Linked DNA regions of Bacillus pumilus. The protein of the gene in region 3 interacts with the protein of the main gene of each other region in a pairwise test. Links are inferred from orthologs where the notes say so. Each region holds a gene or a part of one and is shown on either strand. Other genes may lie near its edges.

Region 1 (10,810 bases), 1.6 Mb from region 3 along the record:
TCCGCTTGCTTTGAACATTTTTTTCAAATTCATTCATTTTCATCCCTCCTGGCTAATTTTAGTATACTTGAACTCATTTGGAATTGCTAGAAGGTAAAGTAACCGTTTTCCATTTTCATGATCATTTTATGAATATCGTCTGACAGCGAGCTGACCCGGGAGCTTGCACCAGACGTTTACTATAAATGAGGAGGCGGCACTTTCAGCTTCCTCTTTACTAATGTCTTCACACACTTTAGGATAGAGGAGGAAGTGAAAGAGAGGGATTCAATTTATGGTCTTTGAAGTTTGGAACAATTTAAAAAGAGGGGATATCCATCCCGTTTATTGCTTATATGGAAAAGAAACGTATTTACTGCAAGAAACAGCAGCTAAATTAAGACAAGCTGTAGTAGACGAGGAGACGAAGGATTTTAATTACTCCGTCTTTGATATGGAAGAGGTGCCGCTTGAACAGGCTGTGACGGATGCAGAAACCTTTCCGTTTATGGGAGAAAGGCGTCTCGTTGTGATCAAGAATCCTTATTTTCTTACAGCGGAAAAGAAAAAGGAGAAGATTGAGCATGAGCTTTCTGTGTTAGAAGCTTATTTAGAAAAGCCGGCGCCTTATACCATTCTCGTGTTATTAGCACCATATGAAAAGCTGGATGAACGGAAGAAAATCACCAAATTGCTAAAAAAGAAAGCGGCTATGGTTGAGGCAAAAGAGTTAAACCCAAAAGAAACAACGGATTTCACCATTACACTGGTGAAAACAGAAGGAAAGGCGATGACATCTGAAGCGGCTGAGCAGCTTGTGATGCTATGCGGTGGGAGTCTATCCACATTGTTTCAAGAGGTCAGGAAGCTGAGTACATATATTGGAGAACGAGAAGAAATTGAATTAGCGGATGTCAATGAGCTCGTTGCAAGAAGCTTAGAGCAGAATATTTTCGAATTAATTAACCAAATTGTCAACAGACGCCGCTCTGAGGCCATGCAGATGTTTTATGATTTGCTGAAACAAAATGAGGAACCCATTAAAATATTAGCACTCATATCAACTCAATTTCGATTGATTTTGCAGACGAAGTATTTCGCTCAGCAAGGATATGGGCAAAAACAAATTGCTTCAAATCTAAAAGTCCACCCATTCCGCGTCAAACTTGCTATGGATCAGGCAAGGCTGTTTTCAGAAGAAGAGCTCAAGCAGATTGTCAAAGAGCTATCAACGATCGATTATGAAATGAAAACCGGTAAAAAGGACAAGCAGCTATTGTTAGAATTGTTCCTGCTTCGACTATTGGGCGCTTGAACATAAAAAAACGACCTTCTAAAAAGAGGGTCGTTTTTGTTTAGATGTATAATTGCCAGTCTGTCCTAATGGCTGAGCCGGTCAGGACGGACGTACAGTTAAACAGTTGCCTCATCACTGAGGCGTTGCAAGCATTATGCAGAAAGTCCGTTTACTTGTTTAGCAAGTCTTGACTTGTAACGCGCAGCTGCGTTTTTGTGTACAAGACCAGTTTTAACGGCTTTGTCAATGCGTTTTGCAGCAGAAGAAAGAGCAGCTTTTGCTTGCTCAGCATCGTTGTTAGCTACAGAAACTTCAACTTGTTTAATCGCAGTACGCATCGCAGACTTGATTGTTGCGTTATGTGCACGGCGTTCGTTATTCGTTTTTGTACGTTTGATCGCTGATTTAATATTTGGCATGTGTTTCACCTCCTAAGATACAACCTAAACACAATTGTCTTAAGGTTAAATCTTCACAATAGAACAAGTTGTATTCTATCAAACACACCTTTAGAATGCAATATAAATGTAAAGTATTTTTCATTGATGAAGCGCTCGAATGTTTCTTTAAAGAGATGGAAAGACTACTGTTAATTACTTGGTGGAAGGAGTCTTTTTATGGAGAAACAGAAACTTGATTTAAGTGCTTATCAAATCCGGACAGACTTGGCTGTTGAAACAAAAGAGATACTAGAACAAGAGAACGATCCGAATGTCGTCAAAAAGGACGGAATTCAAGGGATTGTCGAAAAGGAAAAAGAGGAGCATGGCATCCGTATACGCACAGTGGAGATCACGAAAGAAGGGGAGGAGCTGACCAGCAAAAAGACAGGAACATACTTGACGCTTGAGGCGCAGGGCATTCGGGAGAAAGATTCTGAGATGCAGGAAAAAGTCGTCGAAGTATTTGCGCGTCATTTTGCTCAGTTTTTAAAAGACCGAGGCATTCAGGCTGATGCGAGCTGTCTTGTAGTAGGACTAGGAAACTGGAATGTCACGCCAGATGCGCTAGGCCCGCTCACGGTTGAAAGCCTGCTTGTGACCCGGCATCTCTTTGAATTGCAGCCGGAAAATGTACAGGAAGGGTATCGCCCAGTGTCCTCTTTATCACCGGGAGTGATGGGACTGACCGGTATTGAAACAAGCGACATTATACAAGGTGTAATCGAGCGGTCCAAACCTGATTTTGTCATTGCAATCGATGCTCTTGCTGCTCGTGCAGTGGAACGGGTGAATACCACGATTCAAATCTCTGATACAGGCATCCATCCCGGTTCAGGTGTAGGGAATAAGCGGAAAGAATTAAGCAAAGAAACGTTGGGGATTCCAGTGATTGCGATTGGCGTTCCAACAGTGGTAGATGCAGTAACCATTGCAAGTGACACAATTGATTATGTCTTAAAGCATTTTGGTAGAGAACTGAAAGATGACCGGCCGTCCCGCTCTCTTGTGCCGGCTGGTTTGACTTTTGGGAAGAAAAAAGTGCTAAATGAAGAAGACTTACCAGATGAGGAAACGCGTCAATCATTTTTAGGTATCGTAGGGACTCTTCCGGAAGAAGAGAAACGGCAGCTGATCCATGAAGTACTTGCGCCGCTAGGGCAAAATTTAATGGTCACGCCTAAGGAAGTGGATACATTCATTGATGATATGGCAAACGTACTCGCCAATGGATTAAATACAGCACTCCATCAAAAAATCTCTCAAGATAACATGGGTTCTTATAATCATTAATCGGTTCTACTTTCTCTAGCTCGCTCATAGTGTAATTACTAGAAAGCGTGCTGGAGGGAGTAAATCATGAAAAAAAGACCCCGCCGTCCTCGACAGTTGGTCGTTGCGATTAATGGAACAAAAGTAGTGAAAAGCATTTTCTTATTTATAGCCTCGCTTGTTGTGGTGTTTGTGATGTCAGGGGCGTTGACATCTTTAAAGCCAGAGCTGAGGCCGCAAGCCTCGCTATATGGTGTAGCAGATGAGCTTTCCGGAGCGTTCTTCGCTACATTAATGGGTATGGAAAATCAATATTTCGCCTCAGCAGTCCCGAAAGATCAAAAAGGGTTTCATTTCTCTGGACTGTCACTCAAGCTTGCGACTAGTATCAATTTAGAAGACCCGCGTAGTTTTCTAGGGAGAGAACTCCCAGGTTTTGAACATTTTGATACAAAAATCATCTTAGCGGGTGAAGGAACAGACTATACCAACATGCCAATGGAATCGCCGCCGCCAAGTGAAGTCATCCAAGATGAAAAAGAAGCAAATTTGGCAGAGCTGGACAAGCTCGACAAAGATGTGCCGAAAAAGCCTGCGAAAGAGCCGGACCGGTCGACAGGAAAACGAAAAGCCGTGTACATTTACCACACGCATAATACGGAATCATATTTACCATTTTTAAAAGGAGAAACGAATCCAAACAATGCACGGCACTCAAAAGTGAATGTCACCCTTGTCGGCGACATGTTCGGAAAGGCGCTTGATCAGCAAGGAATCGGGAATACGGTCGACAAAACGGAAGTTGAAAAAAGGCTCCTGCAAAAAGGATTAAAGTATCCTCAATCTTATAATGAATCAAGATTGGTCGTAAAAGAAGCCTTAGCGAAAAATGATGACCTCGAATACTTAATTGATATCCACCGTGACTCAAGAAGAAAGAAAGACACCACTGTCGAGATCAAAGGAAAAAAATATGCGAGAATTGCGTTTGTTGTAGGGAAGAAGAATCAAAGCTATGAGAAAAATCTCAAGCTTGCGACGGAGTTCCACCATTTGATGGAGAAAAAATATAAAGGTCTCAGTGTCGGTGTGTTTGCCAAAGGAGAAATTGGCGATAATGGAATTTATAATCAAGATTTATCCGACAAAGCCCTACTTTTAGAATTTGGCGGAGTGGATAATAATATGGAAGAGTTGAAAAATGCATCCAATGCAGCAGCTGATGTCTTCAGCGACATTTTCTGGGACGCGGAAAAGGTGAACGGCAAAGCAAAGGATGAGAAAAAACGCTCTTAAGGTGGTGACGGTGCATGGGATCATTTATTGGAAAAACCATTATTTTAGGACTAGTCTTGCTATTTGGCGTCTTTTTAGGAATGCAGCAGGCGAATAATGGCATGCTGCAAATGAAGGGTTACCATGACCCACAATTAAAAGGCGCGTTCTCCATCCAAATGAACGACGATGAAGAACGAGAAGCCTCTATCTTAGGAACGGCTGTTACAGAAAAGGATCTTGCCGAAAAACAAAAGCAGCTTGAGGAAATAGAGAGCTTTAATGCCTTCTCCAAGGCAGGAAAAGCGCTGTCTGATGGCATGACACATGCAGCCCGTTCTCTTTATGATTGGATGAATGGGAAATAAACAAATCAATACCATATGACTAAAGCCGCTGACCGATGAGCGGCTTTTCTTGATTTCGATTGAATCTTTACAGCCCTATTGATATAATCTAAGCTAGCGCAACCCGCGTTTTATAGTAGGAGTGATAGATTGTGACAGATAAAGAAAAACGATTAGAACGGCAATCAAGAATTCGAAATTTCTCCATTATCGCCCATATTGACCATGGGAAATCCACATTGGCGGACCGTATTTTGGAAAAAACAGCGGCGATTACTCAGCGAGAAATGAAAGAACAATTACTTGATTCCATGGACTTAGAGCGTGAACGCGGCATAACGATTAAATTAAACTCTGTCCAGCTGAAATATAAGGCGAAGGATGGAGAAGAATATATTATGCACCTGATTGATACACCAGGGCATGTCGACTTCACCTATGAGGTATCTCGAAGCCTTGCTGCCTGTGAAGGTGCGATTCTTGTAGTAGATGCAGCACAAGGAATTGAAGCACAGACACTTGCGAACGTTTATTTAGCTCTTGATAACAACTTAGAGATTCTTCCGATTATCAATAAAATCGATCTGCCAAGTGCAGAGCCTGAGCGTGTAAGAGAAGAAATTGAAGATGTCATCGGGTTGGATGCGTCTGAAGCTGTTCTCACCTCTGCTAAGGCGGGTATTGGGATCGAAGATATTTTAGAACAAATCGTCGAAAAGGTGCCGGCACCTGCTGGAGACCCAGAAGCACCGCTTCAAGCTCTTATTTTTGATTCTCTCTACGATGCGTATCGCGGCGTTATTGCGTACATACGAATTGTTGAAGGAACCGTCAGACCAGGTCAGAAAATCAAAATGATGGCGACGGGCAAAGAATTTGAAGTGCTTGAAGTCGGCGTATTCACACCAAAAGCCATGCCGACAGATGAACTCACTGTTGGAGATGTTGGCTACTTAACAGCAGCGATTAAAAATGTCGGTGATACACGTGTGGGGGATACGATCACAAGTGCGGAGAACCCAGCGAAAGAAGCGCTGCCAGGATACAGAAAGCTGAACCCAATGGTGTACTGCGGACTTTATCCGATTGACACAGCGAAATATAATGACTTACGTGAAGCCCTAGAAAAGCTTGAATTAAATGATTCTTCCCTTCAATATGAGGCAGAGACATCCCAAGCACTTGGCTTCGGTTTCCGCTGCGGCTTTCTTGGAATGCTTCATATGGAAATCATCCAAGAACGGATTGAACGTGAATTCAAAATCGATCTTATTACGACAGCACCAAGTGTTATTTACGATGTGTATATGACAGACGGAGAAAAAATCGTCGTAGATAACCCGTCCAATCTGCCTGATCCGCAAAAGATTGAGCGAATTGAAGAACCATACGTAAAAGCAACAATGATGGTGCCGAATGACTATGTAGGCTCTGTCATGGAGCTTTGCCAAGGAAAGCGCGGCAATTTCATTGATATGCAATACCTTGATGCAAACCGAGTGAGCATTGTGTACGAAATTCCTTTGGCGGAGATCGTGTACGAATTCTTTGATCAGCTCAAGTCCAACACAAAAGGCTATGCGTCCTTTGACTATGAGCTGATTGGCTATCGCCCATCTACTCTAGTGAAAATGGATATCATGCTGAATGGCGAAAAAATCGATGCCCTTTCCTTTATTGTTCACCGTGATTACGCATATGAACGAGGCAAGATCATCGTAGAAAAGCTGAAAGAACTCATTCCACGCCAGCATTTTGAAGTACCAGTTCAAGCAGCGATTGGACAAAAAATCGTGGCTCGTTCTACCATTAAAGCGATGCGTAAAAACGTACTTGCTAAATGTTATGGTGGAGACATTTCCCGGAAAAGGAAGCTTCTTGAGAAGCAAAAAGAAGGGAAAAAGCGCATGAAGCAAGTGGGCTCTGTTGAAGTCCCGCAAGAAGCATTTATGGCTGTGCTGAAGATGGACGACAGCACACCAAAAAAATAACACCCTCAAGGCAACCTGCTTTACAATGTCAGCCTTGGCGTTTATAGTCGAAAACAAACAAAGGTGCCGCAGCGATAAACTGCGGCTCTTTACCTGTAAAGAAGGTGTCATCAAATGAAAGCAGCATACATTCATATTCCATTTTGTGAGCACATTTGCCACTATTGTGATTTCAATAAATTTTTCATTAAAACGCAGCCAGTCGATGAATACTTAGCGGCTCTTGAAAAAGAGATGCAGCACACGATCGAGCAAAAGGGCGAGCAAGAACTAAAGACGATCTTTATTGGCGGGGGAACGCCGACATCACTGACCGTCAGCCAGCTAGACCAGCTCATGAACAGCATTCACCGAGTGTTAAAACCGGCAAAACATCTGGTTGAATTTGCAGTGGAAGCAAACCCAGATGAATTATCACTCGAGAAGCTGCATGTGTTAAAAGCAGCCGGCGTCAATCGGCTAAGCTTTGGGGTGCAAACCTTTGAAGACGATTTACTCAAAAAAATCGGACGAGTTCATCAAAAGAAAGATGTCCTCACGTCTTTCCAGCGAGCAAGAGCCGTTGGATTTGACAACATTAGCCTCGACCTCATGTTTGGATTGCCGCATCAAGAAAAGCATCATGTGATGAATTCACTTGAGACAGCTTTCTCATTAGGGGCAGAGCATTATTCTGTCTACTCACTGATAGTGGAGCCGAAAACAGTTTTTTACAACTTAATGCAAAAAGGCAAACTGCATTTACCGCCGCAAGAACGTGAGGCTGAAATGTATGAGCTTGTGATGGATGAAATGGAGCGACATGGATTAAAGCAATACGAAATTAGCAATTACGCAAAACCTGGCTTTGAAAGCCAGCATAACCTGACCTATTGGAGCAATGAAGACTACTTCGGTTTCGGTGCAGGAGCACACGGGTATGTAGATGGCATCCGAAATGTGAACGCAGGGCCTGTGAAGCATTACTTGGAACTGATTGAGCAAACTGGGTTCCCGTATAAGGAAACTCATCAGGTCACAAAAGCAGAGCAGATAGAAGAAGAAATGTTCTTAGGCCTTCGAAAGATCGAAGGGGTGAAAAGTGCCGACTTCCAAGCCAAATATGGTGCTGCACCAGAAGCTCTTTTTTCCACTGTTCTTGAAGAATTAGAAGAAAAAGGTCTCATTGTAAAAGATGACATCGGCATTCGTTTAACAAGAAAAGGGAAATTGTTAGGAAATGAAGTATTTCAAGCGTTTCTCGGTGAGTTATAATTGACATTTTAATTTGAGTTTGGTAATTTTGTTTATACAATTAGCACTCGTTGAAAGAGAGTGCTAACAGGGGTGATGATGATGTTAACAAATCGTCAGCTTTTGATTCTGCAAGTCATCATTAATGACTTTATTCGTTCGGCGCAGCCAGTTGGGTCAAGGACTCTTTCTAAAAAAGAGGACATCACATTCAGCTCTGCGACGATTAGAAACGAAATGGCTGATTTGGAGGAACTTGGTTTTATTGAAAAGACCCATTCTTCATCTGGAAGAATTCCTTCAGAAAAAGGATATCGTTATTATGTAGATCATTTGCTCTCTCCGCGAAAACTGTCGTCTAAAGAACTTGTGCTCATCCAGTCGGCTTTTCAGGAGAAAATTTTTGAGCTGGAAAAAACAGTTCAAAAATCGGCGGAAATTTTATCAGATCTCACAAACTATACATCGATTGTGCTTGGTCCAAAGCTGAGTGAAAATCGATTAAAGCAAATTCAACTTGTCCCCGTTCAGCCAAACAAAGCAGTAGCGATCATGATTACAGATAGCGGGCATGTTGAAAACAAAACCATTACCTTCTCTGAGCATCTCGATGTCTCCGATATTGAGAAGCTGATGAATATTTTGAATAGCCGATTAGCTGGCGTTCCAATGGACCAGCTGAAGGACAGGATGTATAAAGAAGTGGTCATGCTTCTGCGCACACATTTAAAAGATTATGATCACATTTTAGATGCGCTGGGCAGCACATTTACATCGACACAAAATGAATCAAAACTTTTCTTTGGCGGGAAGATTAATATGTTGAATCAGCCAGAGTTTCATGACATCGACCGCATTCGCTCACTCATGATGCTGATTGAGCAAAAGAATGATGTCATGCAGCTGTTTCATCCAAATCAGCAAGGAATCACCATTAAAATCGGTTCAGAAAACAATTTGGAAGCAATGGAGAACTGCAGTTTGATCACAGCCACTTATTCGATTGATCAAAAATCACTTGGCTCCATTGCCATCATCGGTCCAACCCGCATGGATTACGGGCGAGTCGTTAGTCTTTTGCATCATGTATCAAAAGACTTGTCAAACGCACTTTCCAATTTGTATGATGAGTAGGGTGATAAAAGATAGGGGCATTGCCCCTTCGTATTCTTGAATCTTTTGAGGGAGGTGAACACAATGTCAGAAGAAAAACAGACACCTGAGCAAGAAGCAGAGGTTGAAGCACAAGAAGAAGCAGTTCAAGCAGATACTGAGGAAGTAACACATGATGAACAGTCTGCCTTCCAAGAGAAAATCGATGAATTGCAGCAGCTTCTAGATGAAAAAGAAAACAAAATTCTGCGTGTTCAAGCAGATTTTGAAAACTATAAACGCCGTGCTCGAACTGAAGTGGAGACCGTGCAAAAATATCGTTCTCAACATGTTGTCAGCGATCTTCTCCCAGCTCTTGACAACTTTGAAAGAGCGCTTGGAATTGATCCAGACAATGAGCAGACGAAAAGTTTGTTAGAAGGAATGCAAATGGTTTACCGCCAGCTGGTAGAAGCGTTGAAAAATGAAGGCGTTGAACCGATTGAAGCTGTCGGCAAAGAGTTCGATCCAAACCTTCATCAAGCCGTCATGCAAGTTGAAGATGAAAACGTCGATTCAAATATCGTAGTAGAAGAATTGCAAAAGGGCTATAAACTCAAAGACCGAGTTATTCGTCCATCAATGGTAAAAGTAAATCAATAACTACATAATGGGAGGTCATCGATTATGAGTAAAATCATTGGGATTGACTTAGGAACAACAAACTCATGTGTTGCAGTACTTGAAGGCGGAGAGCCAAAAGTTATTGCAAACGCTGAAGGAGCACGTACAACACCATCTGTTGTCGCTTTTAAAAACGGAGAGCGCCAAGTTGGTGAAGTAGCGAAACGTCAATCAATTACAAACCCGAACACGATCATGTCTGTTAAAAGACATATGGGTACAGATTATAAAGTAGAAGTTGAAGGCAAGAACTATACACCGCAGGAAATCTCTGCAATCATTCTTCAACACCTTAAATCTTATGCTGAAGGCTATCTTGGCGAAGAAGTAACAAAAGCTGTTATCACAGTTCCTGCTTACTTCAACGATGCAGAACGCCAAGCAACAAAAGATGCTGGTAAAATTGCTGGTCTTGAAGTAGAACGTATCATCAACGAACCAACAGCAGCTGCACTTGCGTATGGTTTAGATAAAACAGAAGAAGATCAAACGATTCTTGTATACGACCTTGGCGGCGGTACATTTGACGTATCAATCCTTGAGCTTGGAGACGGGGTCTTTGAAGTACGCTCAACTGCTGGTGACAACCGTCTTGGTGGAGACGATTTTGACCAAGTTATCATTGATCACCTAGTAGCTGAATTCAAAAAAGAAAATGGTATTGACCTTTCTAAAGATAAAATGGCGCTTCAGCGTTTAAAAGATGCTGCTGAAAAAGCGAAAAAAGATCTTTCTGGTGTATCTTCTACACAAATCTCATTGCCATTTATCACAGCTGGAGAAGCAGGTCCTCTTCACCTTGAATTAACGCTGACGCGTGCTAAATTCGAAGAGCTATCTGCAGATCTTGTAGAGCGTACAATGACACCTGTACGTCAATCATTGAAAGATGCTGGTTTATCTGCTAGCGAGATTGATAAAGTCATCCTTGTTGGTGGATCAACTCGTATTCCTGCAGTACAAGAAGCAATCAAAAAAGAAACAGGCAAAGAGCCTCATAAAGGTGTAAACCCTGATGAAGTGGTTGCTCTTGGTGCGGCGATCCAAGGGGGAGTCATCACAGGAGATGTCAAAGACGTTGTTCTTCTTGACGTAACACCACTTTCTTTAGGAATTGAAACAATGGGCGGCGTATTCACGAAGCTGATTGAACGTAATACAACCATTCCAACAAGTAAATCTCAAGTATTCTCAACGGCT
Region 2 (10,384 bases), 2.9 Mb from region 3 along the record:
TATTAATGATTATCGAATCAAGCATAACTTACCGCCAGCTAATCAGTTTAGTGACAGTGTATGGGATTATGTGAAAACAAACGCCAATTTACTTCAGCTTGTAGGTGTGTTTGTGATCATTATTGCTTCCACCATTGTCTCGGCTGAATACAAGCATGGTACAATTAAATTATTATTGATTCGCCCACCATCAAGGCTAAAGATCCTAATATCTAAATATATTACGGTGCAGCTATATGCTCTTTTACTTGTTGTGGTACTGTTTATCTTGTCATTTATATTGGGTGCCATTTTCTTCGGCCTCAACACTGATTATGTGAATTTGGTCTATCAAAATGGTGAAGTGATTGAACGTTCGCAGTTTGCAAATATGGTCTTTTATTATCTTGCTCATTGTGCAATGTTTGTCGTACTGGGAACACTTTCGTTCGCCATTTCTACAGTATTTAGAAGTGAAGCTATCTCCATCGCTATTAGTGTGTTAGCTTATATTGTGGGTGGATCAATTACAGGTATTTTAATGCTCTTCTTTGATTGGGCAAAATATTTGTTATTTGCAAATGATCCATCTCAATATTTTATGGAAGAGGTTACTCTTATCGAAGGTATGTCTCTAGGATTCTCATTAACAGTCCTAGTCATCTATTGGGCTATTTTCTTGGCGATTGCCTTAATTGTCTTCCAAAAGCGAGAAGTGAAAACAGGCAGTTAATTTAACTTTTTAGGAGGTTTACACATGATTAGACGGAAAGGTGAAAAAATTATGGGGATTATTAGTATTGTCCTCAATGCCATTGGTGTTGGATTTGGAGCATTAATTCTCTCCTTAGGTCCATCATTTTATGATCAAATCAATGAAGTGTTGCAAGAGGAAGGAGAAACATTGCCGATTGAAACGCTTCAGGCTTCGGTTAATGCATTTGGTACTCAGTTCATGGTCGTTTCCGCAATTGCGGCTGTGCTATCGATTGTCGGTGTGATTTTCTTGAAAACAGACCGCCGTGCCGTGCTTTCAGGTATTCTTTTCTTGGTGTCTGCTGTGACTCTTTTGATTGGAACAGTCGGCCTTGCATTTGCTCCAATGGTTCTATTGTTTATCATTGGATTGATGTCTCTTATTAGAAAGCCGAAAACAGACATTCACACGAGTGAATATCCTTCATAAATACAAAGAAAAAGACATGCGTCGTTGTACGCATGTCTTTCTTTTTTTAAATGATACCGATCAGCATCGCAACGAACAAAAGGATAATACTGAATCCCCACATCCAAAAGAAGGAGTAGCGGATGTGTTTCCCCATATCGACTCCCGCAAGACCTATCGCAAGCCAAACGGCTGGAGCGAGTGGACTGACAAAGGTTCCGATGATGTTTCCAATCATCATGGCATACGCAGCGGAAGTGCCCGACACGCCAACCTCAGATGTAATCGATTCGACAATTGGAAGTAGAGCATAATAATAGGCGTCTGTGCTTGTCAGCATATCCAGCGGTACCCCAAACATCCCAACAATGATATGTAAAAATGGAAGCAGGAAAGCAGGTAGAATCTGAATGCTGTCCACAGCAATAGCTTTTAGCATGCCCGTTCCTTCGAGAATTCCTAAAAATGAACCTGCGGAGAAAATAACGGCAGCCATCATGAGTGCACTAGGTGCATGCGCCTTGATTCTCTCCATTTGTACATCCACTTTCGGATAGTTAATTAATAGTGCGAGAGAAAGACCAATCATAAACATATAACTAGCCGGAATCACGTTGAGCACAAGAAGGACAACAACGGCTACAAACAGAATGAAATTCACCCAAATCAAGTGATAACGTTTTAAAGCGGCATCACCTGTCTCGCTAATGGATTGAATAGCCCGGTCCCAATCTGCGCCTTCTAATTGAACAGCAGCGATTTCATTTGCGGCGATTTTGACCCGAATGCGTTTTTCTTCTCTTTTTCCTAAAATAAATGCCATTCCTAATACGAGAACGACCCCAATGAGCTGAATGGGAATGAGCGGCACCCAAAGTTCAGATGGGTCCATATTAAGGACACTCGCTGCCCGTCCTGTGGGGCCAGCCCACGGCACCATATTCGTTAAGCCGGCACTTGTCCCGATCAATAACAGCAATAAGTACGGACTCATATGTAATTTTTTATAAAGTGGAAGCAGTGCAGGTACAGTTAATAAAAATGTAGTCGCTCCTGCTCCGTCTAAATGAGCGATGACTCCTATTAGAGCTGTTCCCATCGCAACCGTGACAACATTTCCCTTTGTCAGTTTAATCAGTGTTTTTATTACAGGTTCAAAGAACCCTGTATCTTGTAAAATACCAAAAAATAAAATGGCGAAGATGAACATGGTCGCCACTGGCAGTACTTTGATAATCCCCTCTTCAAAGAAAGATTGAATGTCATTGATTCCAAATCCTGCGATGAATGCCCCGATTAAAGGCACCATGACCATGGCAACAATTGGACTTGCTTTCCCCCAAATCAGCAATACAACAATCGTTAAAATAATCAATAATCCAACAAACGTTAACATAAGTCCCTCCCCCTACAATAAACCGTTTACATTTTCTTGCTCTTTTTATGACAATGCAGTCCCATATCTGCATTGAAAAAAAGGGTATCAAAAATATGAGTATTAGGCAACCGCTTTCATACCTATACAATGGTAAAAAAGGATGGTGAATCCATTCACGGCGCGGTATCAAACATGTCAAAAAATTTAGATAAAATATAACGATTCAAGGGCATTTCTACAAGCAAATATATTTATATAGGTATTTGGAATCGTTAAAATAAAAGAAGCGTCCAATGAATGAACGCTTCTTTCAAATTATTTTTTCAAGATGACGTACTCGTAAGGGTCAAGCTGAAGCTGGTCTGGCACCTGCTCTTCAGACAGCATATTTTCATAGCTTTCCGCTGAATCTAGTGATATGTTCTGCTGCTCTTCTGTAAAATTCATCATAAATACATAGTCTTGCGTGCCATCTGTTCGTTTTTGTACACTAACTCCCTCTGGAATCACAGATGATAGGACGGGCTGTATACCCATTCCTGCGATGAGATCCTCGTAGAACTCATCATAAAAAATCTGCTCATTTTCGGAAGCCATATAGTATGCTTTTCCATCTCCAAAAGGATGGACAGTAAGGGCTGGCTGTCCTTCGTAGCAGCCATTCTCAAAATGCCCTAACACAGAGGCCGTTTCAGGATGAATGGATTCGCAATATTGCCCGACATGGTAGGTGCGTCCATTCCCTGTGGTTATTAACACATGTTCATCTGGCATCAATGTGTTGATTTCCTCAGCCCATATGCCAAGTACATGACGGAGAGGGCCGGGGAAACCACCGAGGAAACATAGGTCATTTTCGTCGACCATGCCGCTCCAATATGTCGCGATAAAAATACCGCCCTTTTTGACAAAGGCTTCGATTTTTTCTGCGACGCCTGGTTTGATCATGTAGAGCATTGGAGCAACCAGCACACGATAGGATGAGAAATCCTTTTCCATGCCGACAATGTCAACAGGGATGCCTTTTTTCCAAAAGCTTCGATAGTGAGTTTGACAAGCCTCTACATAGCGTTTGTTTGTATTATTTAAGCCTTGTGCATCATCAATGGCCCAGTGGTTTTCCCAATCGTATATGATGGCGACTTCTGGTTGTACGGACGTGCCCGCAATGGGCTGCAGCTGCTCCAATTGTTTCCCTAGATCAGCGACTTCTTGAAACACGCGCGTATGTTCGTGCCCGGAATGATCGACTACGGCGCCATGGAATTTCTCGGAGGCACCTCGGCCTTGGCGCCACTGGAAGTAAAGCACGGAGTCTGATCCGTGGGCAATCGCCTGTATGGCAGAAAGGTGTGCCATTCCTTTGTGTTTGACCTTATTCACTTCATGCCAGTTCACAAGGCTCGGTGTACTCTCCATAACGAGAAATGGCTGACCGTCCTTTAATGAACGATATAAATCGTGAACGAAGGCGACGTTTGACGCTAATTCGGAGGTTGTTTCCCTGCCGCTATGCCATGCTGGATAGCTATCCCATGAAATCACGTCGACCTCTTTTGCAAATTGATGATAATCCAGCCCAAGGAATGGGCGCATATGCGGGTAGTCGCCCATAAAGTTGGTGGTCACTGGGATATGAGGCGTCAATTCCCGCAGCGGTTCAATTTCATTTTGATAAAAATTGATCGTTTGCGCTGTGACAAAGCGTTTCCAGTCTAGGTTCATCCCGTGAATCATGTGCTCCCCGTGCGGTGTAGGTGATTCGATTTGTGACCAGTCACTATACGTGTGGCTCCAAAAACCCGTCCACCATGCTTGATTCAAAACTTCAAGGTCATGATTGTATTTGTCTTTCAAATAGTCCCGAAATGCTTCCTGGCAAAGATCACAATGACATTCGCCGCCGTACTCATTCGAAATGTGCCACATAATCAGTGCTGGATGATCCTTGTAGCGTTCAGCCAGCAGCCGGTTGAGTGTATTCGTTTTTTCTCGATAAACCGGTGAGGTGAAGCAATGATTATGGCGCAGTCCATGTAAATTACGCTGACGGTTCGCTTCGACGCGCAATACCTCTGGATATGCTTGTGACAGCCAAGCAGGTCTTGCCCCGCTTGGCGTTGCGAGAATGGCGTGAGCCCCCTGAGCTGCCAAGCGGTCCATGATGTCATCCAGCCATGCAAAATCATACTGCCCTTCTTTTGGCTCTAGCTTACTCCATGCGAAAATGTTGATGGAGAATGTTTGACAGTGTGCAAGCTTCATTAATCGAAAATCTTCGTCAATGATCTCCGGCATATGGAGCCATTGATCTGGATTATAATCGCCACCATGCAAAAAGCCTTTCACATTTGGGTGAACGAGTGGGTAACGCTTTCCCATTTTGTCACGTCCTATCCTTTTAATTACGGTGTCATTTGTTTAAATACATCAAGAGAAGGCAGTGCTTTTCCGTTGAAATCAAACATCGCTTGATTTTCCCAAGCATTTCCGACTGTACCGGTTGTTTGGATATAAGCCAGCCCGTATTGACTAGACCACGGAGCGCCTTTCGCTGGAATCCAAAGCGGCTCCCAATAAAAGAACCCTTTTCCGCAATTGTTTTTTACTTGTGAAATTTTCTCTGATAGATCTCGTATAAAAGATGCCTGACCTTGAGGTGAAGCCGGGTAGCCGGCTGTTTTGACAGAGTCTTGATTAAATGAATTCTCTAGGTTGTCGCCATTTGCTGTCGTAAACCCATAGGCGGTTTCCACAACAATCACGTCTTTGTGATAGCGGGCACTAATATCATTCATATTAGACGTCAGACCATTAAATCCACCGTCCCAATACGGGTAATAAGATAGACCGATCGTATCGAATGAGATGCCTCGTTTTGTGATTTCATCAAACCACCAGTGGGACGCACCATTGTCCCCTCCGTGTGCAAGGTGAAGCATGATTTTGATGTTAGAATCGACAGAGCGGACAGCATTTGTGCCAGCCTTTAGCAAAGCGGCGAGCCGGTCAAATTCCCCGCCGCCTTCACCCCAGCTCTTTCCATTTGGCCACAGCATGCCTGAGTTCAGTTCATTCCCAACCTGAACCATGTTAGGAAGGGCATTTTGTGCTCTCATCGCTTTGAGTACATCCCCTGTGTAAGTGCCGACCGCTTTTTCTAAATCGCTTTGTGAAAGAGATGCCCAAGCTTTCGGTTTGAACTGTTTACCAGGATCAGTCCAGAAATCACTGTAGTGAAAATCAAGCAGCACTTTCATATTTTGTGCTTTTGCACGTTTCGATAGAGCGATGGCTGTGTTTAAATCATTTGTCCCGCCGTTATAGGCACGGCCTTGGTTGTCGTATGGATGGTTCCACAGTCTAATGCGCACATAGTTGACGCCTTTTTCCTTTAATAGCTTGAGCGGGTCCACCTGTTTTCCGTTCTGGTCGAAGTATCTGCCGCCGCTTCTCTCTACTTCTGCAAGCATAGAGATATCGGCTCCTTTGATGAAATCACCTTGCAGTCCATTGATCGGCTGAACAGAAATCGTATCGGCTTTTGCTTCAGGCAAAATACCTAACCCCATAAAAAAGAAAACGACAACCGTGACGAGCATCCACTTTTTCATCAAATATCTCCCCTTATCCTTTTGTCCCGCCTTGTGTGAGGCCGGATACAAATTGTTTTTGTAAAACAAGAAACAATAAAGCGACTGGAATCGCAATGAGTAAAGCCCCGGCTGCAAAGGTCGTGTAGCTGGCCCCCATTTTGTCTGACACAAGATTGTACAGACCGATCGGGAGCGTATACATTTCGGGTGAGCGGACAATGACACTGGAGATGATGAAATCACCCAGTGGTCCTGTAAAAGAGTTGATGGCGACAACCGCCAAAATCGGCTTAGCAAGCGGCATGATAATCTGGATGAAAATCCGGAAATGCCCTGCGCCGTCCATTCTGGCTGATTCATCGAGATCCTTCGGAATCGCATCAAGATAGCCTTTCATTAAATACGTATTCATCGGAATTTGCCCGCCTACATAAATCAAAATCAGTGCAAGGTGGCTGTTAATCAGTCCAAGCATTTGAGCCAAAACAAAAATCGCAATCAGCGCTGAAAATTGCGGAATCATTTGCAGCAGCAAAAAGAGCATCAGCCCATTTTTCCGTCCTTTGAAACGGAATCTGGAAAAGGCATAGCCTGTAAAACTGACAAGAATTAACGTTAAGAGCATAGTCGCAATACTGATCTTCATTGAATTCCAATACCATTTTGCATAAAGTGCCCCCTGACCGAAAAAGAGCTCGGTAAAGTGGCTGAACGTTGGATTCATCGGAAACATACTTGTACTCATGAGGCTGTTTCCAGGATTAAAGGAAGCACCGATTGTCCAAAGCAGTGGATATAGAATACAAATGGAGGCAATGAAAAGGATAAAATAAGTAATGCTCAGGCGAATGAGCTTGTTTTGTTTTGATCCCATATCACATCATGTCCTCCTCTTTGAATGAATTCGTTCTCTTAAACTGCCAGAGTGCAATGGCGATGACAAAGATTGAAAGTAAAATCGTGACAGCCGCAGCGAGTGCATATTGAGAGGACTGCATCGTAAGTTTATAAATCCAAGAAACCAAGATGTCCGTTCCTCCAGCGGTTGACCCCGCAACAGGCGGTCCCCCGCCATTAAATAAGTAGATAATATTAAAGTTGTTAAAGTTAAACGTATATTGTGTGATAAGGATGGGTGCAATGGAATAGAGAACAAGCGGTAACGTGATGGACCGGAATTTCTGAAAAAAATCGGCTCCATCGATGGTCGCAGCCTCATATAAATCCTCGGGAATCGCCTGCAAAACGCCTGTTGTCATAATGAAAACAAAAGGAAATCCAAGCCAAGTCTGCATCGCAATGAGGGCAATTTTGCTCCAAAATGGATCTGTCAGCCATGGTTTTGGATCAATCCCTATCGATGCAAAAAGTGTATTGTTAATGGCACCAAAGGTATCATTGAACAGTCCAGCAAACACCAAAATGGTCACAAAGCCCGGAACAGCCCAAGGGAGAATCAAAATGGTTCTAAAAAACCGTTTTCCCTTTAAATCCTTCTGATTGAGCAGAACCGCTAAAAAGATGCCGATGGCACATTGAAGGGTCGACGCAGCCAAAGTCCATACGACGGTCCAGCCAAGTACATCAATGAAGGTGTCTCTCCAAATATCAATGGAAAAGATATTTTGAAAGTTCTTGATTCCTACCCAGTCGATCAGGTTGGCAGGAGGCGAGTGGTATAAATCGTAGTTCGTAAAGGCTAGCGCAAAGCTGAACATAATAGGAAAGACAACAGAAAATAGAAGTAAAAAGAAAGCAGGAGTGCTCATTAAGTAAGGGAAGCCTTGATCGATGAGCTGATGATATTGAGCACGGATGGAATGAAGCGGAACCCCTTGATCCCGTTTCTTTCCGTTCATAAAAGCATCACGCATCATGAGTACATAAAAGCCGATACCAAAACCAGCTGTTAACAGCGCAATAATCCCTTTGGCTAAAAGAAAAACAGAGTTGTCACGAGGCAGCATCGTCCCAAGTGTGAACAGCCCCCAGAAGCCAATATTGAATAAATCATAAAATACAATCAAAAAAGAGACGCCGAACAGGAAAAAGAGTGCCCCTTTGCCGTACTGTTTGTTGTATATCTGCCCCATCCCGGGTATAAAGGAGAACATTAGCGCCCGTCTCCGGTGTGTCTTTGATTCCACTGTGTGTGTGCGGTCTAGTTCAAGGTTACCCGTCACGTCTAACACCTACTTCATATGAAATTAGATCAACTACGGGCAGCTTGATAGACTACCCGCATTTGATGGTTATTTGGAGTGATTTGCTTTAATTTGAGAGTCGATTTGATTGACCGCATCATCAAATGCCTTTTTCACATCTGTACGCCCAGTTGCAATCAGCCCTAATGCGCTGTCAATCGACTTCCACACCTCTGCCATTTCAGGATTGTTCGGTGTCAGCGTGGCATATTTCGTTTGTTTTGAAACAGCATCCGCATTAGCGTTTTCCGTAATGATTGGATCTTTCATCAGTTTTTTCACTGGTGGAATTTCCTCTGTCAATTCAAAGCGCTTCTTCGAATTTTTTTCGTTCGTGATAAACTCAACAAATTTCTCAGCAAGTTCTTTATTTTTAGAATAAGAGGAGACGTTGTAGCTCTTTACACCTAAGAATGAGCTCATATGTTTTCCGTTAGGGAGTGTTGGCAGCTGGGCCACGCCATAGTCAATACCCGCCTCTTTGTATGGACCAAATGACCATGGACCAGAAATGACAGCTGCCGCCTTTTTCTCTGTGAATAAGGAGTTGAGGACATTGATTCCTTGTTCACCAATGATGCCTTTCGGGAAAAGCCCTTCGCTAAAGAATTTTTGAATGTATTCTCCGCCTTGGTTGGCGCCATCGTTGTTCAGACCAATATCATTGACATCATAAGAGCCGTCGCTTTTCTGCTTGAAAATATAGCCCCCTGATCCGCCTAACACACTTTGTGCATAGTAAATTTCATCCCATTTTGCAACAAAACCGTATTTCCCGTCTTTTGTCAGTTTTTTCGAAAGATCATACCAGCCATCAAGTGTCGTTGGTGCCTTTTTGACAAGATCTTTGTTATAGAAAAGCACCGTCGTTTCAACGGATTTAGGAAGGCCATACAGCTTGCCGTTTACCGTTTGTGATTGAATCGATTCGTCTGTGAAGGAGTCAATCACTTTTTGATCTGGCTTGATTTCCTGTAATAGCCCCTCAGTGACAGCTGATCCAATTTGATCGTGAGGCATCGTGATGACGTCTGGACCTGTCCCGGCTGCACCATCTAGACGGAGAGCTTCAACTTGGTCGGCATAAGCTTTTTCGACCACTTTGATTTTCACATCATTTTGTTTTTCGAATTCTTTTACAGCGTCTTGAAGCCCATCAGACTTTTTGACATCCTCCCACACTAGCAAGGTCTTTGTACCTGTAGATGCCGGCTGTGTACCGCTTGAATTGTCATCTCCCGGTCCGCAAGCTGAAAGCAGAAGCACAGCAGTACCAACGACTGCTAATAATGTCGCCCATTTTCCCTTTTTCATTGGTAATCCCCTCTCGTTCTATTTTCACAGATAATAAGAAAACGCTTTCTTAATGTGAGAATATCAACTTAAGTAAAAAAAGTAAACATATTTCATTAAATTTATTAAGTAAAATTTTTTACTCATATAGAGAGAAAAGAAGCCCTCCACATTGGACGGGGCTTCTAGTTGTTTATATCGTACTTTTTCGAAAGACAGGTTCTGAAGCAATCAGAACAGTTTTAGGTAATGTTCTGCCGTCCACAAGTCTTTCTAACAGTAAATCGACAGCTGTTTCACAAAGTAAAGACGTGTGGATATGATACGTGGTGAGCGGTGGTGACACATATTGAGACACATGAATATCGTTGATACTAAAGACGCTCACGCGGTTCGGCAGAGAAAATCCGCGCTCGTTTAATGCTTGTAAGCAGCCGATGGCAAGAGGATCACTAGCGACACAAAAAGCGGTGGGCAGGTCATCACCAAGCTCATCAATCGCCTTCATCATCAGCGAATAGCCTTCATCTACTGAGAAATGGTGACCGACATAGACCAATCGCTCATCAAGGACATTGTGAGCCATCATATATTCACGGAAAGTCGTTTCGCGAATATCTGGAATATGCACATTCGTATTCAGATCAAGGTCTGTGCCGCCAATGAATCCAATAGATGTGTGCTCTTTTTCAATAAAAGAATCGATGATCTTTTCAACAATTCGTTTCAGGTTTGGCTTTACAGAATCAAAACGGTCTTCATCCGGTGA
Region 3 (11,026 bases):
ATATTCCTGTTGCCATTTTGACAGTACCTGCCGTAGCAGCTCAATCCATTACAGATCGTTTGATTGCCCTTGGCATCAAAGGAATCCTTAACTTTACGCCGGCTCGATTGAATGTGCCGGAACACATTCGAATTCATCATATAGATTTGGCGGTTGAACTTCAGTCTCTTGTGTATTTCTTAAAGCATTACTCTGTTACACAGGAGGATTGACGAAAAGGGGTAAAGGGGGTGGAGCAAATGGGTCCGATCGGTCCTGGAAGCTTGGTTCTGATTGCGATTGTTGCGCTCATTATTTTTGGGCCGAAAAAGCTTCCTGAATTAGGAAGAGCAGCAGGAGATACATTACGTGAATTCAAAAATGCCACAAAAGGTTTAGCTGATGATCAGGAAGAAAAAAAGAAAAAAGAAGATCAGTAGAATAGGATGAGCTTCATGAATGTCAAAGATATGCCGCTTATGGAGCATATTGTGGAACTGCGAAAACGTTTAGTGATCATTGCGATGTTTTTTGTCGCCTTTATGGTGGCTGGTTTTTTTCTTGCTAAGCCGGTCATTGTGTATTTACAAAATACCGATGAAGCGGCCACACTGACACTGAATGCATTTAAGCTCACAGATCCGCTGTACGTGTTTATGCAGTTCGCATTTGTCATTGCTTTGGTTTTGACGTGTCCCGTGATTTTATATCAGCTTTGGGCGTTTGTCAGCCCCGGCTTATATGAAAAAGAGAGAAAGGTGACACTTGCTTATATTCCGATTGCACTGCTTTTATTTTTGAGCGGTGTGGCTTTCTCTTATTTTATTTTGTTTCCGTTTGTCGTTGATTTTATGATGCGGATGTCGAATGATTTAAATGTAGAGCAAGTCATTGGGATTCATGAGTATTTTACATTTCTGATGCAGTTAACACTTCCATTTGGCTTTTTGTTTCAGATGCCCGTTGTGTTGATGTTTCTCACAAGACTTGGCATCATCACACCGATGTTTTTATCAAAAATACGGAAGTATGCCTATTTTGTCCTCCTTGTCATTGCCGCACTCATTACACCGCCAGAGCTTGTTTCTCACCTCATGGTCACCTTGCCGATGCTCGTTTTGTATGAAGTGAGTATTGTCATTTCAAGAGTGACCTATCGCAAAATGCAGCAAACAGAGACAGAGGAGAAAAAAAATTATGATGTCTCATAAAAAAGCATCGTGATCCGAATAAGGGTCACGATGCTTTTTCTATTGTAAAAGGAATTGATTGATCGCTTGAAATAGATGCTGATAATAGGCAGGCTCATGCGGTACAAAATCTTGTATACAGACTACTCTGCTTTCTTCACATCGTTCTCCGGATTCATCAACTTCAAAGCCATCAAGCTGCATGTTTTCACATTTTCTTGTGAAAAGCTGCTGTGCATCCATTAGCTTTGCTCTGTAAAGTCCAGCGACTTCTTCTTTTTGTAATTGAATGTTCATCTGCTCTTCTTGATGGACGTAAAGATAGACATGGCAAAATTCACGATCAGTAAAATCGGGTAGATGAATTTCATCCTGTATAACACCTGCAAAGGATAGATCTTCAAAAGGGACAGTAAGACCAAGCTCTTCTTCTACCTCTCTCATACCGTCAGAAGGCTGTTCATTTGCAAGAAGGTGGCCTGCTGCTGTGATATCAAACAGAGCAGGAAAATCTTTTTTTGCGGGGCTTCTTAGCTGAAAATAGAGATACACGGTGTCATGTTCCTTTTTGAGAAGCCAGAAATGAAAGGTTTCATGCCAAAGACCTTGGGCGTGGACATCTGAACGGGGTGCAACTCCAATCGCTTCATGCTGCTCATTTAAGATGTTCAGTTTTTCTTGTTTCATGAAAACTTGTCCTCCATAAAAAAACCATTTTCCAGAGATTAGAAAATGGTTTTTGATTTATTTTTGCTGCTGTTTTTTGAGTTTGACAGAGAAGGCAAACATTTTAAACGCGATATTGATATTATAGGCCGCAAACACCATCAGCAAAATGCTGTAAAATGACCACATGTCACCTGGATTTTGAATGGCCATATAGGTGAAAGCAACACCTACGGCAAAATAAATGACGCCCCATACGACAGGGTTTCTCATGAGAAAAAGCCTCCAATAATCATTTGCATTGTTTGAGATTGTTCTTCAATCATTTTTCTTACTGGCTCAATCTGCACAAGAATGACGAGCGAGTTCATCAGCATATGTGCACCGATTGGAACAATGATACGTTTTGTTTTCGCATATAAAAAGGCAAAGGTAAAGCCCATCGCGGTATAAAGTAAGATATGAGCAAAATCATTGTGTACAGCTGCGAATACCACTGAACTGACAAGCGCTCCAATAAAGAAGTTCGTTTTTTCATAAATCACACCAAAAATGATTTTTCGGAAAATGATTTCCTCTAATATCGGTCCAATCAGGGCGATGACAATTACAAGCCATGGAACTGCATCCATAATGGATAAGATGGCTTGAGTATTTTCGGATTCACGGCCAATGCCAAATGCATATTGTTCAATCGCTCCTGCAATCGATTGTGCAAAGAGGGAAAGAAAGAAACCGCCAATGATCCAGGCGATAGCTAAACCGACTGAAACCGGTGCTTCATTTCGAAGTGAAGCTTTTGGTACAGTCCGAAGAATGAGCAGAATAATGATTAATCCGATACAGAAGCTGATGATTGTCCATGTTCCTGACAATTTAGAGAGCTCTGCTTGTGTCATCGGTGTTTGAATGAATCCTAACCATTTCATAATGATCACATAAGGAATTGCAGAAACCTGTACCAATATATACGTTAAGATGATGTACCAATATTGTTTTTTCAAGTAACGAAAACCCCTTTACTAAAAGAACTAGATTTATTGTAACACAAGTCTTCTTCTTCGATGAAAAGGAAAGAATCTGAGTTGAAAAAAGATCATGAAAGCGTAAAAATTTTTAAAGGTTTTTACTTGAAATTACAGAAGACATTCTTTATTATAATAAATGTGTTAGCACTCACTAGTGATGAGTGCTAAAAAAGACTACATATAAAAATTGAGGAGGTTGTTTCTTATGTTAAAGCCATTAGGCGATCGCGTAATCATTGAACTCGTTGAATCTGAGGAAAAAACCGCTAGCGGTATTGTGTTACCGGATTCTGCAAAAGAAAAACCGCAAGAAGGTAAAATTGTTGCAGCAGGTTCAGGCCGTGTACTTGAAAGTGGTGAGCGCGTTGCGTTAGAAGTAAACACAGGCGACCGCATTATCTTCTCAAAATATGCAGGCACTGAAGTGAAATATGAAGGCAAAGAATATTTAATCCTTCGTGAGAGCGACATTTTAGCTGTTATTGGTTAATCACATAAAAAAACATTGAGATATATTTTTAAAAAGACTGAGGAGGTTTCGTTATTATGGCAAAAGATATTAAGTTCAGTGAAGAAGCACGTCGCGCGATGTTACGTGGTGTAGATGCACTTGCAGATGCTGTAAAAGTAACTTTAGGACCTAAAGGACGTAACGTGGTTCTTGAGAAAAAATTCGGTTCTCCACTTATCACAAATGATGGTGTAACGATTGCAAAAGAAATCGAATTAGAAGATGCATTTGAAAACATGGGTGCAAAACTTGTGGCTGAAGTTGCAAGCAAAACAAACGACGTAGCTGGTGATGGTACAACAACTGCAACGGTTCTAGCTCAGGCAATGATCCGTGAAGGTCTTAAAAACGTAACAGCTGGTGCAAACCCTGTTGGCGTTCGTAAAGGGATCGAAGAAGCAGTGAAAGTAGCACTTGAAGGCTTGCACGAGATTTCTAAACCAATCGAAGGCAAAGAATCAATTGCTCAAGTTGCGTCTATTTCTGCAGCAGATGAAGAAGTAGGCAGCCTAATCGCTGAAGCAATGGAGCGTGTAGGTAACGACGGCGTGATCACAATCGAAGAATCTAAAGGGTTCACAACTGAGCTTGAAGTGGTTGAAGGAATGCAGTTTGACCGCGGATATGCTTCACCATACATGGTGACTGATTCTGATAAGATGGAAGCGGTTCTTGAAAATCCTTACATCTTAATCACTGATAAAAAGATCACAAACATTCAAGAAATCCTTCCTGTACTTGAGCAAGTTGTACAACAAGGAAAACCATTATTGATCATTGCTGAAGATGTAGAAGGCGAAGCACTTGCAACACTTGTTGTGAACAAACTTCGTGGAACATTCAACGCAGTGGCAGTCAAAGCACCTGGATTCGGTGACCGTCGTAAAGCAATGCTTGAAGACATCTCTGTTCTAACTGGCGGAGAGTTAATCACAGAAGACCTAGGACTTGACCTGAAATCAACCGAAATCGGTCAGCTTGGCCGCGCGTCTAAAGTTGTTGTGACAAAAGAAAACACAACCATCGTAGAAGGCTCAGGAGATTCTGCTCAAATCGCAGCACGCGTTAACCAAATCCGTGCGCAAGTAGAAGAAACAACTTCTGAATTCGATAAAGAAAAATTACAAGAACGTCTTGCAAAACTAGCTGGCGGCGTCGCTGTCATCAAAGTTGGTGCTGCAACTGAAACAGAACTAAAAGAGCGTAAACTGCGCATCGAGGATGCACTGAACTCAACTCGTGCAGCAGTTGAAGAAGGTATTGTATCCGGTGGTGGTACAGCACTTGTGAATGTATACAAAAAAGTCGCTTCAATCGAAGCAGATGGTGACGTTCAAACAGGTGTAAACATCGTTCTACGTTCTCTTGAAGAGCCAATCCGTCAAATCGCTCACAACGCAGGTCTTGAAGGATCCGTCATCGTTGAGCGCTTGAAAAACGAAGAAATTGGCGTAGGCTTCAACGCAGCAACAAACGAATGGGTAAACATGATCGAAAAAGGAATCGTTGACCCAACAAAAGTAACTCGCTCTGCACTTCAAAACGCAGCTTCTGTTGCAGCAATGCTTCTAACAACTGAAGCAGTCGTTGCTGACAAACCAGAAGAAGGCGGCTCAGGCGGCGGAATGCCGGATATGGGCGGCATGGGTGGTATGGGCGGCATGATGTAATCAGGGTTTCAAAACCTTGTTATATCAACGTCTGAAATAATAATATGCTTTTCTTGTCGTCGTATTTGTCCTTGTGTTATTAAACACAAGGCAACCTGTGACAAATAAGCTAACTATAGAAGAAGGCCTTTCATCAGTTTGCAAAACTGTTGGGAGGCCTTTTCTTCCATATTAACAGTCATATGAGCATAGATATTCCTTGTAGTATGACTAACCTTTATGTCCACTACGCTATTGTTTTTCATTAATGACGATTCGATCTCAAGCAGTATGGTATGAGCAACCTTGTTGATTAAATGGAACCTCGGAACGGGCCCGACTTTATGCTGCAATTGCAAGGACTATAATAGAGAAAGGTTACTCTCGAAGTTTTTACCACTGGTTAGTTGCTATCAATGTTTAAAGAACCTATAGTAATAGGAGCTTTTAAATCTGAGGAAGATATTTTTAGGTATATTAAAGGAATTGATCTTCTAGTGCTGATGATGTTGGCTCAAAGGCAATCGATGGGAATGGCAAAATATAGTGACTGTAAAGAGAGTGAAGGAGAGTTTTCAATTTGTAGAAAGTTTAAAGCTTAGCAAGAAAAGAGTAAACCCTAAAGGTCTACTCTTTAATGTTTAATCATCTTATGATTAGCAATCTTCTGCTTTGCTATGATGAAGAGGTGGTGGAATTAACCATCCTTTTTCTTTGTTAAGTCTAAGGACTTTTGCTCCAAGTGCTGTCTTTTGAACATGAAACTGTCCAAACATCATAGCTATGTCTTCTCGAATGGATTGCCCCATAATTGTGCTACACGATACTAAGCCTGCCGCAATGTTCGCCGAAAGACCAGCGGCTATTTCTGGATCTTGAAAACGTGCCCCTACTGGAATATCGTCTATACAAGCTTTAGGTCGTTCAGGAGGTGTTGGAGGTAAGCCAATTCCATTTTCTTTTAATAAAGTTTCAATTTCTTTGATTTCTTGTTGCCCACCCTGAATAGCTTCTTCAATTAATTTTTGTAAGTCTTCGTCACCTGCATGGTTTAAGTGGGTTTGATAACCAGCAACTAAACCTTTAGCTACCATCAAGTAAGACCATGTACCAAACACTTCACCATAGTGCATAGGTTCATCCGTTGGATTTCCACTTAAAATTCCCATTGTCATCCTCCCTAATTGTAAAATATTCATTAAGCGACCTTCCTTTCTTGACGATTGGTCACCTTTTTATAGTTCCTAAATTAAACCATTATATTCATCATTTTAATGATGGTTGTTAAAGGTAAAATTCTAATTTTAATCTATGTGGACTCTAACGAATAATGGCTAATAAAACTGGAGAGATTATGTTATAAAAAGAGCGGTTGCATAAAGGGAAATTATCTTCTAGCAACGAATATATATGATAAAATGTAGTGGCATATTATGAGGCTCTCTTCTTCTTTTTCCCATTGCCTAACCACCTTCGTTCGCGATGATCAGAGATCGTTATTTTTTGTAACGATTACCACTATTAAAGAAACGAGCGAAATAAAGAAAATGAAAAAAACACTTTCTCAATGAAGGTGTTTTTTTATTGTGTTTACAACAAAAATAAACTATAATGTTGTTATGTTTTATGTTGTAAATGCAACAAAAGGAGTCGTGATAAATGAGAGAGATTTTGCGAGAGATTGGCGTCATCGCTCGGGCGCTTGATTCTATAAGTAATATTGAATTTAAAGAGTACGATTTAACGAAGGGGCAGTATTTGTATCTTGTGCGTATCTGTGAAGAGCCTGGCATCATTCAGGAAAAGCTGGCGGAAATGATCAAGGTGGATCGAACAACGGCTGCTCGTGCTATCAAAAAATTAGAACTGCATGGTTTTATTGAGAAGAAAGATGATCGAGTGAATAAAAAAATCAAAAAGCTGTTTCCCACTGATAAAGGGGAAGCGGTATATCCAATGATCAAACGAGAAAATGATTATTCGAATCAAGTAGCGCTGGATGGATTTTCTGAAGAGGAAGCAGAACAGATATATGAGTATCTTCTAAGGGTGAGAAAAAATATCGAAAAAGATTGGGATTATGTGAAAAAAGGAAATAAGAGACGCTACTAAATGATAAGGAGAGATGACTTCAATGACCGTCACTTTTATTCCATGTAATGAACAGCATATAGAAGAGCTGCAAAAAGTCGGTATCGACACATTTATAGAAACCTTTCAGAATCAAAACAAAGCGGAACATATCGATGCTTACGTAAAGACAGCCTTTCATCCGAACCAGCTGTTAAAAGAATTACATCATCCATCTTCACAGTTCTATTTTGTTCAAGTGAATGGCGAAGTTGCTGGTTATTTGAAGGTCAATATGGATGATGCGCAGTCAGAAGAGATGGGAAGTGAAGCGTTAGAGATTGAAAGAATTTATATTAAGCAGTCCTTTCAAAAACAAGGATTAGGCCGATATTTAATCAATCAAGCCTTTGAGATCGCGAAGAAATATCATAAACGTGATGTTTGGCTTGGGGTGTGGGAGCACAACAAAGCGGCCATCGCATTTTATCAAAAGCTTGGGTTTGTTCAAACAGGGGTGCACGCATTCCTTATGGGGGACGAAGAGCAAATGGATCTCATTATGACCAAAACACTGAGCTGATCTAAAAGGGGGAAGAGAACATGCATGTTCCATCATTTTTTCAAGTGAAAGATATGGAGAAAATCAAATCATTTATTCAATCAAATTCATTTGCTACAGTTGTGACCACAACAGATGAGAAGCCCATTGCGACACATATTCCAGTGAGTTTTCATCAAGTTGAAGATTCGTATGTGATTACAGGGCATATGGCGATTGGAAATCCTCAGTGGAAAACGTTTGAAGAAAATGAGAAGGTGCTCGTCATCTTTCAAGGACCACATGCCTATATATCCTCTTCATGGTATGAAAAAGAAGCCGTACCGACATGGAATTATCAGGCTGTCCATGTATATGGAAAGGCTGTGCTGTTAGAAAAAGGGGAACTGGTAAAAGAATTAACCACGATGCTGGAAACATACGAAAGCCACAGAGAACAGCCTGTTTTATGGGATACATTGTCTGATGAACTGTTAGAGAAACAAATGAAAGGGATTGTGGGCTTTAAAATCATCATTGATGAAGTTCAGGCTGCTTTTAAACTAAGCCAAAATCGCCATGAAAGGGATTATGCTCACATCATTGAAAAGTTGGAAGCAGAGGGTGACGTGGAAATGGCTGAGGCGATGAAAAAGAGAGTAAAGGATGTATGAGAAAAGCACTCTTATGATCAAGAGTGCTTTTTTTTGTTTTGAGAGAAATGAGATATCTTGGCTTATAATGTCACATTTTCTTTAAAATTACATAAAAAAATCCACTATTTCCATAAAAAATCAGATCAATTCCTTATAATAAAGGTATCTGAGAATGGGGAGTGAGTCGAGATGGACCAAAACTTGCTGCAAATGAATCAAGTGAGATCAGAGGATGAATTAGCGGTTGTTAATATATCTTCTACAGAAATTGGGGCGCTGTCAAAGGAAGCGGCTGAGCGGATTTTACAAACGAAGGATACGGATGATATTCATTTACTGATGTATGTCCCGATTGAAAAGAAAGCAGATTTGATTTGGTTGATTGAAAGTGTTGGACAGGCGTTAGAAGATGAGGATGAAGATAACGTTGCACTTGAATTTGCTGATTTGCTCTATTTCTTTGTCATTCCATTTTATAAGGAGTATATTTTGAGGGAACATCATTTGTATGAGTGTATAGATGATTTGTTGGTACGATTAGCATCAAGGACTCACTCAGATATTCACACACTAGTTGATGCGATGAGAGACGATTTGACTGAATAAACATGAAAAAAGGCTTGTAGAGAGGTCCTCTACAAGCTTTTTTCATCGTAAAAAACCATAAATTACTGGGCTCTTTCCCACGTGATTTTTGTTTCATTTGTTTTTTTCTTTCCTTTTGCCAGTACTTTGCCGTTTTCTTGTTTCACGGTGATGTTTAGGTCGTAAAAGGAATAGAGGGCGCCAAGGCTGTCATTTTCTGGTTTGTGCAGGTTGTTTTCTTTTTCAGTTGATGCCCCAATGGCCAGCGTCTTGGCAAAGTTTAAACCGATGACTTCAGCGTAATCACTATTGGTATCAGATGAAGCGGTCACGTTTAAAGAAATGACTTTTTTCTTTTGATCAACGGTGATGTCAGTATCTTTTATGAGTTTAGACTGCTCCATGACTTCTTTCGTTTCATTTTGAATGCGGTCATTAATCGTTGGAAGTGCCTTAGATTCTGTTTTTTGTTCTTTCGTCGTATTCGAGCAAGCTGCTAGAATGAAGAGACTTGCAACTAGGCTCATGAAAACAAGTAGACTTTTTCTCACGTTCGTTCTCCTTTTTTCTGCGAAGTATGTATGTTTATGTTACCACGAATCCTTGTTTTGATTAAAAGAGAAGTGTTGATAAGCTGTGAACAATAAAAAGCACCCAAAATAGGGCGCTTTTTTCTTATTGTGCTGAAAGGCTTGTACTTAATGGAACAGAAGAAATGACGGTGAATTTAGGAGCCGCAGCACCAGACTCTAAATTTTTACGTAAAAGCGATGATTTGATTGTTCCATCCCATTTTTTATAGACACTTCCTGAAGTATTCGCACGAAGCTGTACATTCGAGAAACTTGCTTGTGAGTAGCTGTTTGTTCCATTATCTTGGACGCCGTGAACCATTTTGACGACATCGAGGTTTTTCAGACGACTAGGGTTGAAAACAGGCTGCTTATAGCGCAATTTCCCATTGACGTATAGTGACACTGTGCCATCACCATTGTTGATGAGCTTTAAGTTGACACGTGCACCATCCGTAATGCTCTTATCGTACTCACTGTTCCAGTATTGACTGCCGCCTTGTGAGCCGCTGCCAAGAAAGACCTTATAGCCAGAAGACGTTTTTGAAATACCGCTCTCTACAACGGCAGAGCCGAGACCGAGGTACCAGTCTGCATAGCCATTTTTAATAGTGGCTGTTTTCGGCAGCACAATATCAGCAGAGATACCTGACCATTTTGCCTCATCCGTTTGTGTCACAATCGCGCCGTGACGAGGACCAGCTGCTGAGGCAGGGATACTTGATAGCATCAAAACGAAGGCCAAACTTACACTCAAAACGATGAACCACTTTTTCATAAAAATTCCTCCTTAAATTGGATTCACTTTTATTATATAAAATGAAAGAGAGGGGCTACTTACATTCTTCTGGCCGATTTTGGTATTTTTTGTGAACAAAATCGGTCATAAAGTGGTCAACTTGTATTCGAATTGTAATGTGACTGTAAAATAACTGGGGGCATCTTCATGTATAATAAGTGCAGAAACCAAATACGGAGGATTTTTTAATGAATAAAAAGCTTATCGCGACAATCGTAACAGTAGCTAGTTTATTTTTGGCGTTTAGTTTCTCACATGGAGCAAGTGCAAAAAAAGTAAGCGGCAATATTACTTGGTATAATGGTGTCGGTAAAAAGGGCGCAGATGGAAAAAAACTCGGTCATTGGGATGCAGCAACTAAAATGGGATTTGACGTACCGAAAAAAGGTACAAAACTTAGAGTGACAACAAAAGCGAAACCACATAAAGTGATTACAGTATATAAATATGATGTAGGCAGAATGCCAAACGCTGTATTAGACGTCAGTCCAAAAGCATTCAAAGCACTAGGGTATAAAACAAGTAAAGGTGTCGTAAAAGGGCATTACACTTATTAATACATAGGCATGCAGAGAAGCGGGAAAAGTTTATTTTCTGGCTTCTTTTCTTGTAGAGAGGGTCTGAAAGGCAATGAAAAAATCAACATGGTGGATCATCACGGTCATCGGAGTCGCAGTGATTGCGGCAGTCATTTTCTTCATGATGAAGCCGGCGCAAGAGGCGAAACATGCAGGAAAAGTGAAAACGAATCAAGATGCAAAAGACGAATTACTCGTTTCA

The links.
Region 1: the proteins of groL (region 3) and grpE interact in binary tests that used the Escherichia coli proteins (3 or more experiments, as listed by UniProt). The link is inferred for Bacillus pumilus from one-to-one orthologs.
Region 2: the proteins of groL (region 3) and GKC25_RS17700 interact in binary tests that used the Escherichia coli proteins (3 or more experiments, as listed by UniProt). The link is inferred for Bacillus pumilus from one-to-one orthologs.

The regions. Positions count from the first base shown.
Region 1 is NZ_CP046128.1:2,216,655-2,227,464, reverse strand. Bases 8,047-10,810 are described here. They hold grpE (nucleotide exchange factor GrpE), read left to right. Parts: upstream 8,047-9,031; coding sequence 9,032-9,589; downstream 9,590-10,810. Other genes in these bases: dnaK (molecular chaperone DnaK), read left to right, coding at 9,614-10,810; hrcA (heat-inducible transcriptional repressor HrcA), read left to right, coding at 8,047-8,968. In the rest of the region: GKC25_RS11260 (YqzM family protein), read right to left, coding at 1-37; holA (DNA polymerase III subunit delta), read left to right, coding at 275-1,294; rpsT (30S ribosomal protein S20), read right to left, coding at 1,429-1,695; GPR endopeptidase, read left to right, coding at 1,894-3,009; GKC25_RS11240 (stage II sporulation protein P), read left to right, coding at 3,076-4,284; GKC25_RS11235 (YqxA family protein), read left to right, coding at 4,299-4,631; lepA (translation elongation factor 4), read left to right, coding at 4,763-6,601; radical SAM family heme chaperone HemW, read left to right, coding at 6,716-7,855; more of hrcA, read left to right, coding at 7,937-8,046. UniProt on the Escherichia coli protein: Participates actively in the response to hyperosmotic and heat shock by preventing the aggregation of stress-denatured proteins, in association with DnaK and GrpE. It is the nucleotide exchange factor for DnaK and may function as a thermosensor.
Region 2 is NZ_CP046128.1:3,462,465-3,472,848, reverse strand. The notes cover bases 7,504-10,384. They hold GKC25_RS17700 (extracellular solute-binding protein), read right to left. Parts: upstream 9,637-10,384; coding sequence 8,371-9,636; downstream 7,504-8,370. Other genes in these bases: GKC25_RS17695 (LacI family DNA-binding transcriptional regulator), read right to left, coding at 9,809-10,384; GKC25_RS17705 (sugar ABC transporter permease), read right to left, coding at 7,504-8,232. Outside these bases: GKC25_RS17735 (ABC transporter permease), read left to right, coding at 1-712; GKC25_RS17730 (DUF4064 domain-containing protein), read left to right, coding at 737-1,165; GKC25_RS17725 (CitMHS family transporter), read right to left, coding at 1,212-2,540; GKC25_RS17720 (beta-galactosidase), read right to left, coding at 2,838-4,904; GKC25_RS17715 (glycoside hydrolase family 53 protein), read right to left, coding at 4,928-6,136; GKC25_RS17710 (sugar ABC transporter permease), read right to left, coding at 6,150-6,992; more of GKC25_RS17705, read right to left, coding at 6,994-7,503. UniProt on the Escherichia coli protein: Part of the ABC transporter complex MalEFGK involved in maltose/maltodextrin import. Binds maltose and higher maltodextrins such as maltotriose.
Region 3 is NZ_CP046128.1:564,394-575,419, forward strand. What follows is about bases 2,747-5,726. They hold groL (chaperonin GroEL), read left to right. Parts: upstream 2,747-3,409; coding sequence 3,410-5,044; downstream 5,045-5,726. Other genes in these bases: GKC25_RS02825 (CPBP family intramembrane glutamic endopeptidase), read right to left, coding at 2,747-2,839; groES (co-chaperone GroES), read left to right, coding at 3,069-3,353; GKC25_RS02840 (DUF3231 family protein), read right to left, coding at 5,680-5,726. Also shown: GKC25_RS02800 (redox-sensing transcriptional repressor Rex), read left to right, coding at 1-212; GKC25_RS02805 (twin-arginine translocase TatA/TatE family subunit), read left to right, coding at 240-419; twin-arginine translocase subunit TatC, read left to right, coding at 426-1,190; GKC25_RS02815 (NUDIX hydrolase), read right to left, coding at 1,230-1,856; GKC25_RS02820 (YdiK family protein), read right to left, coding at 1,914-2,108; more of GKC25_RS02825, read right to left, coding at 2,105-2,746; more of GKC25_RS02840, read right to left, coding at 5,727-6,192; GKC25_RS02845 (MarR family winged helix-turn-helix transcriptional regulator), read left to right, coding at 6,683-7,135; GKC25_RS02850 (GNAT family N-acetyltransferase), read left to right, coding at 7,158-7,676; GKC25_RS02855 (FMN-binding negative transcriptional regulator), read left to right, coding at 7,697-8,308; GKC25_RS02860 (hypothetical protein), read left to right, coding at 8,480-8,896; GKC25_RS02865 (hypothetical protein), read right to left, coding at 8,959-9,426; GKC25_RS02870 (hypothetical protein), read right to left, coding at 9,551-10,225; GKC25_RS02875 (RlpA-like double-psi beta-barrel domain-containing protein), read left to right, coding at 10,435-10,803; GKC25_RS02880 (hypothetical protein), read left to right, coding at 10,877-11,026.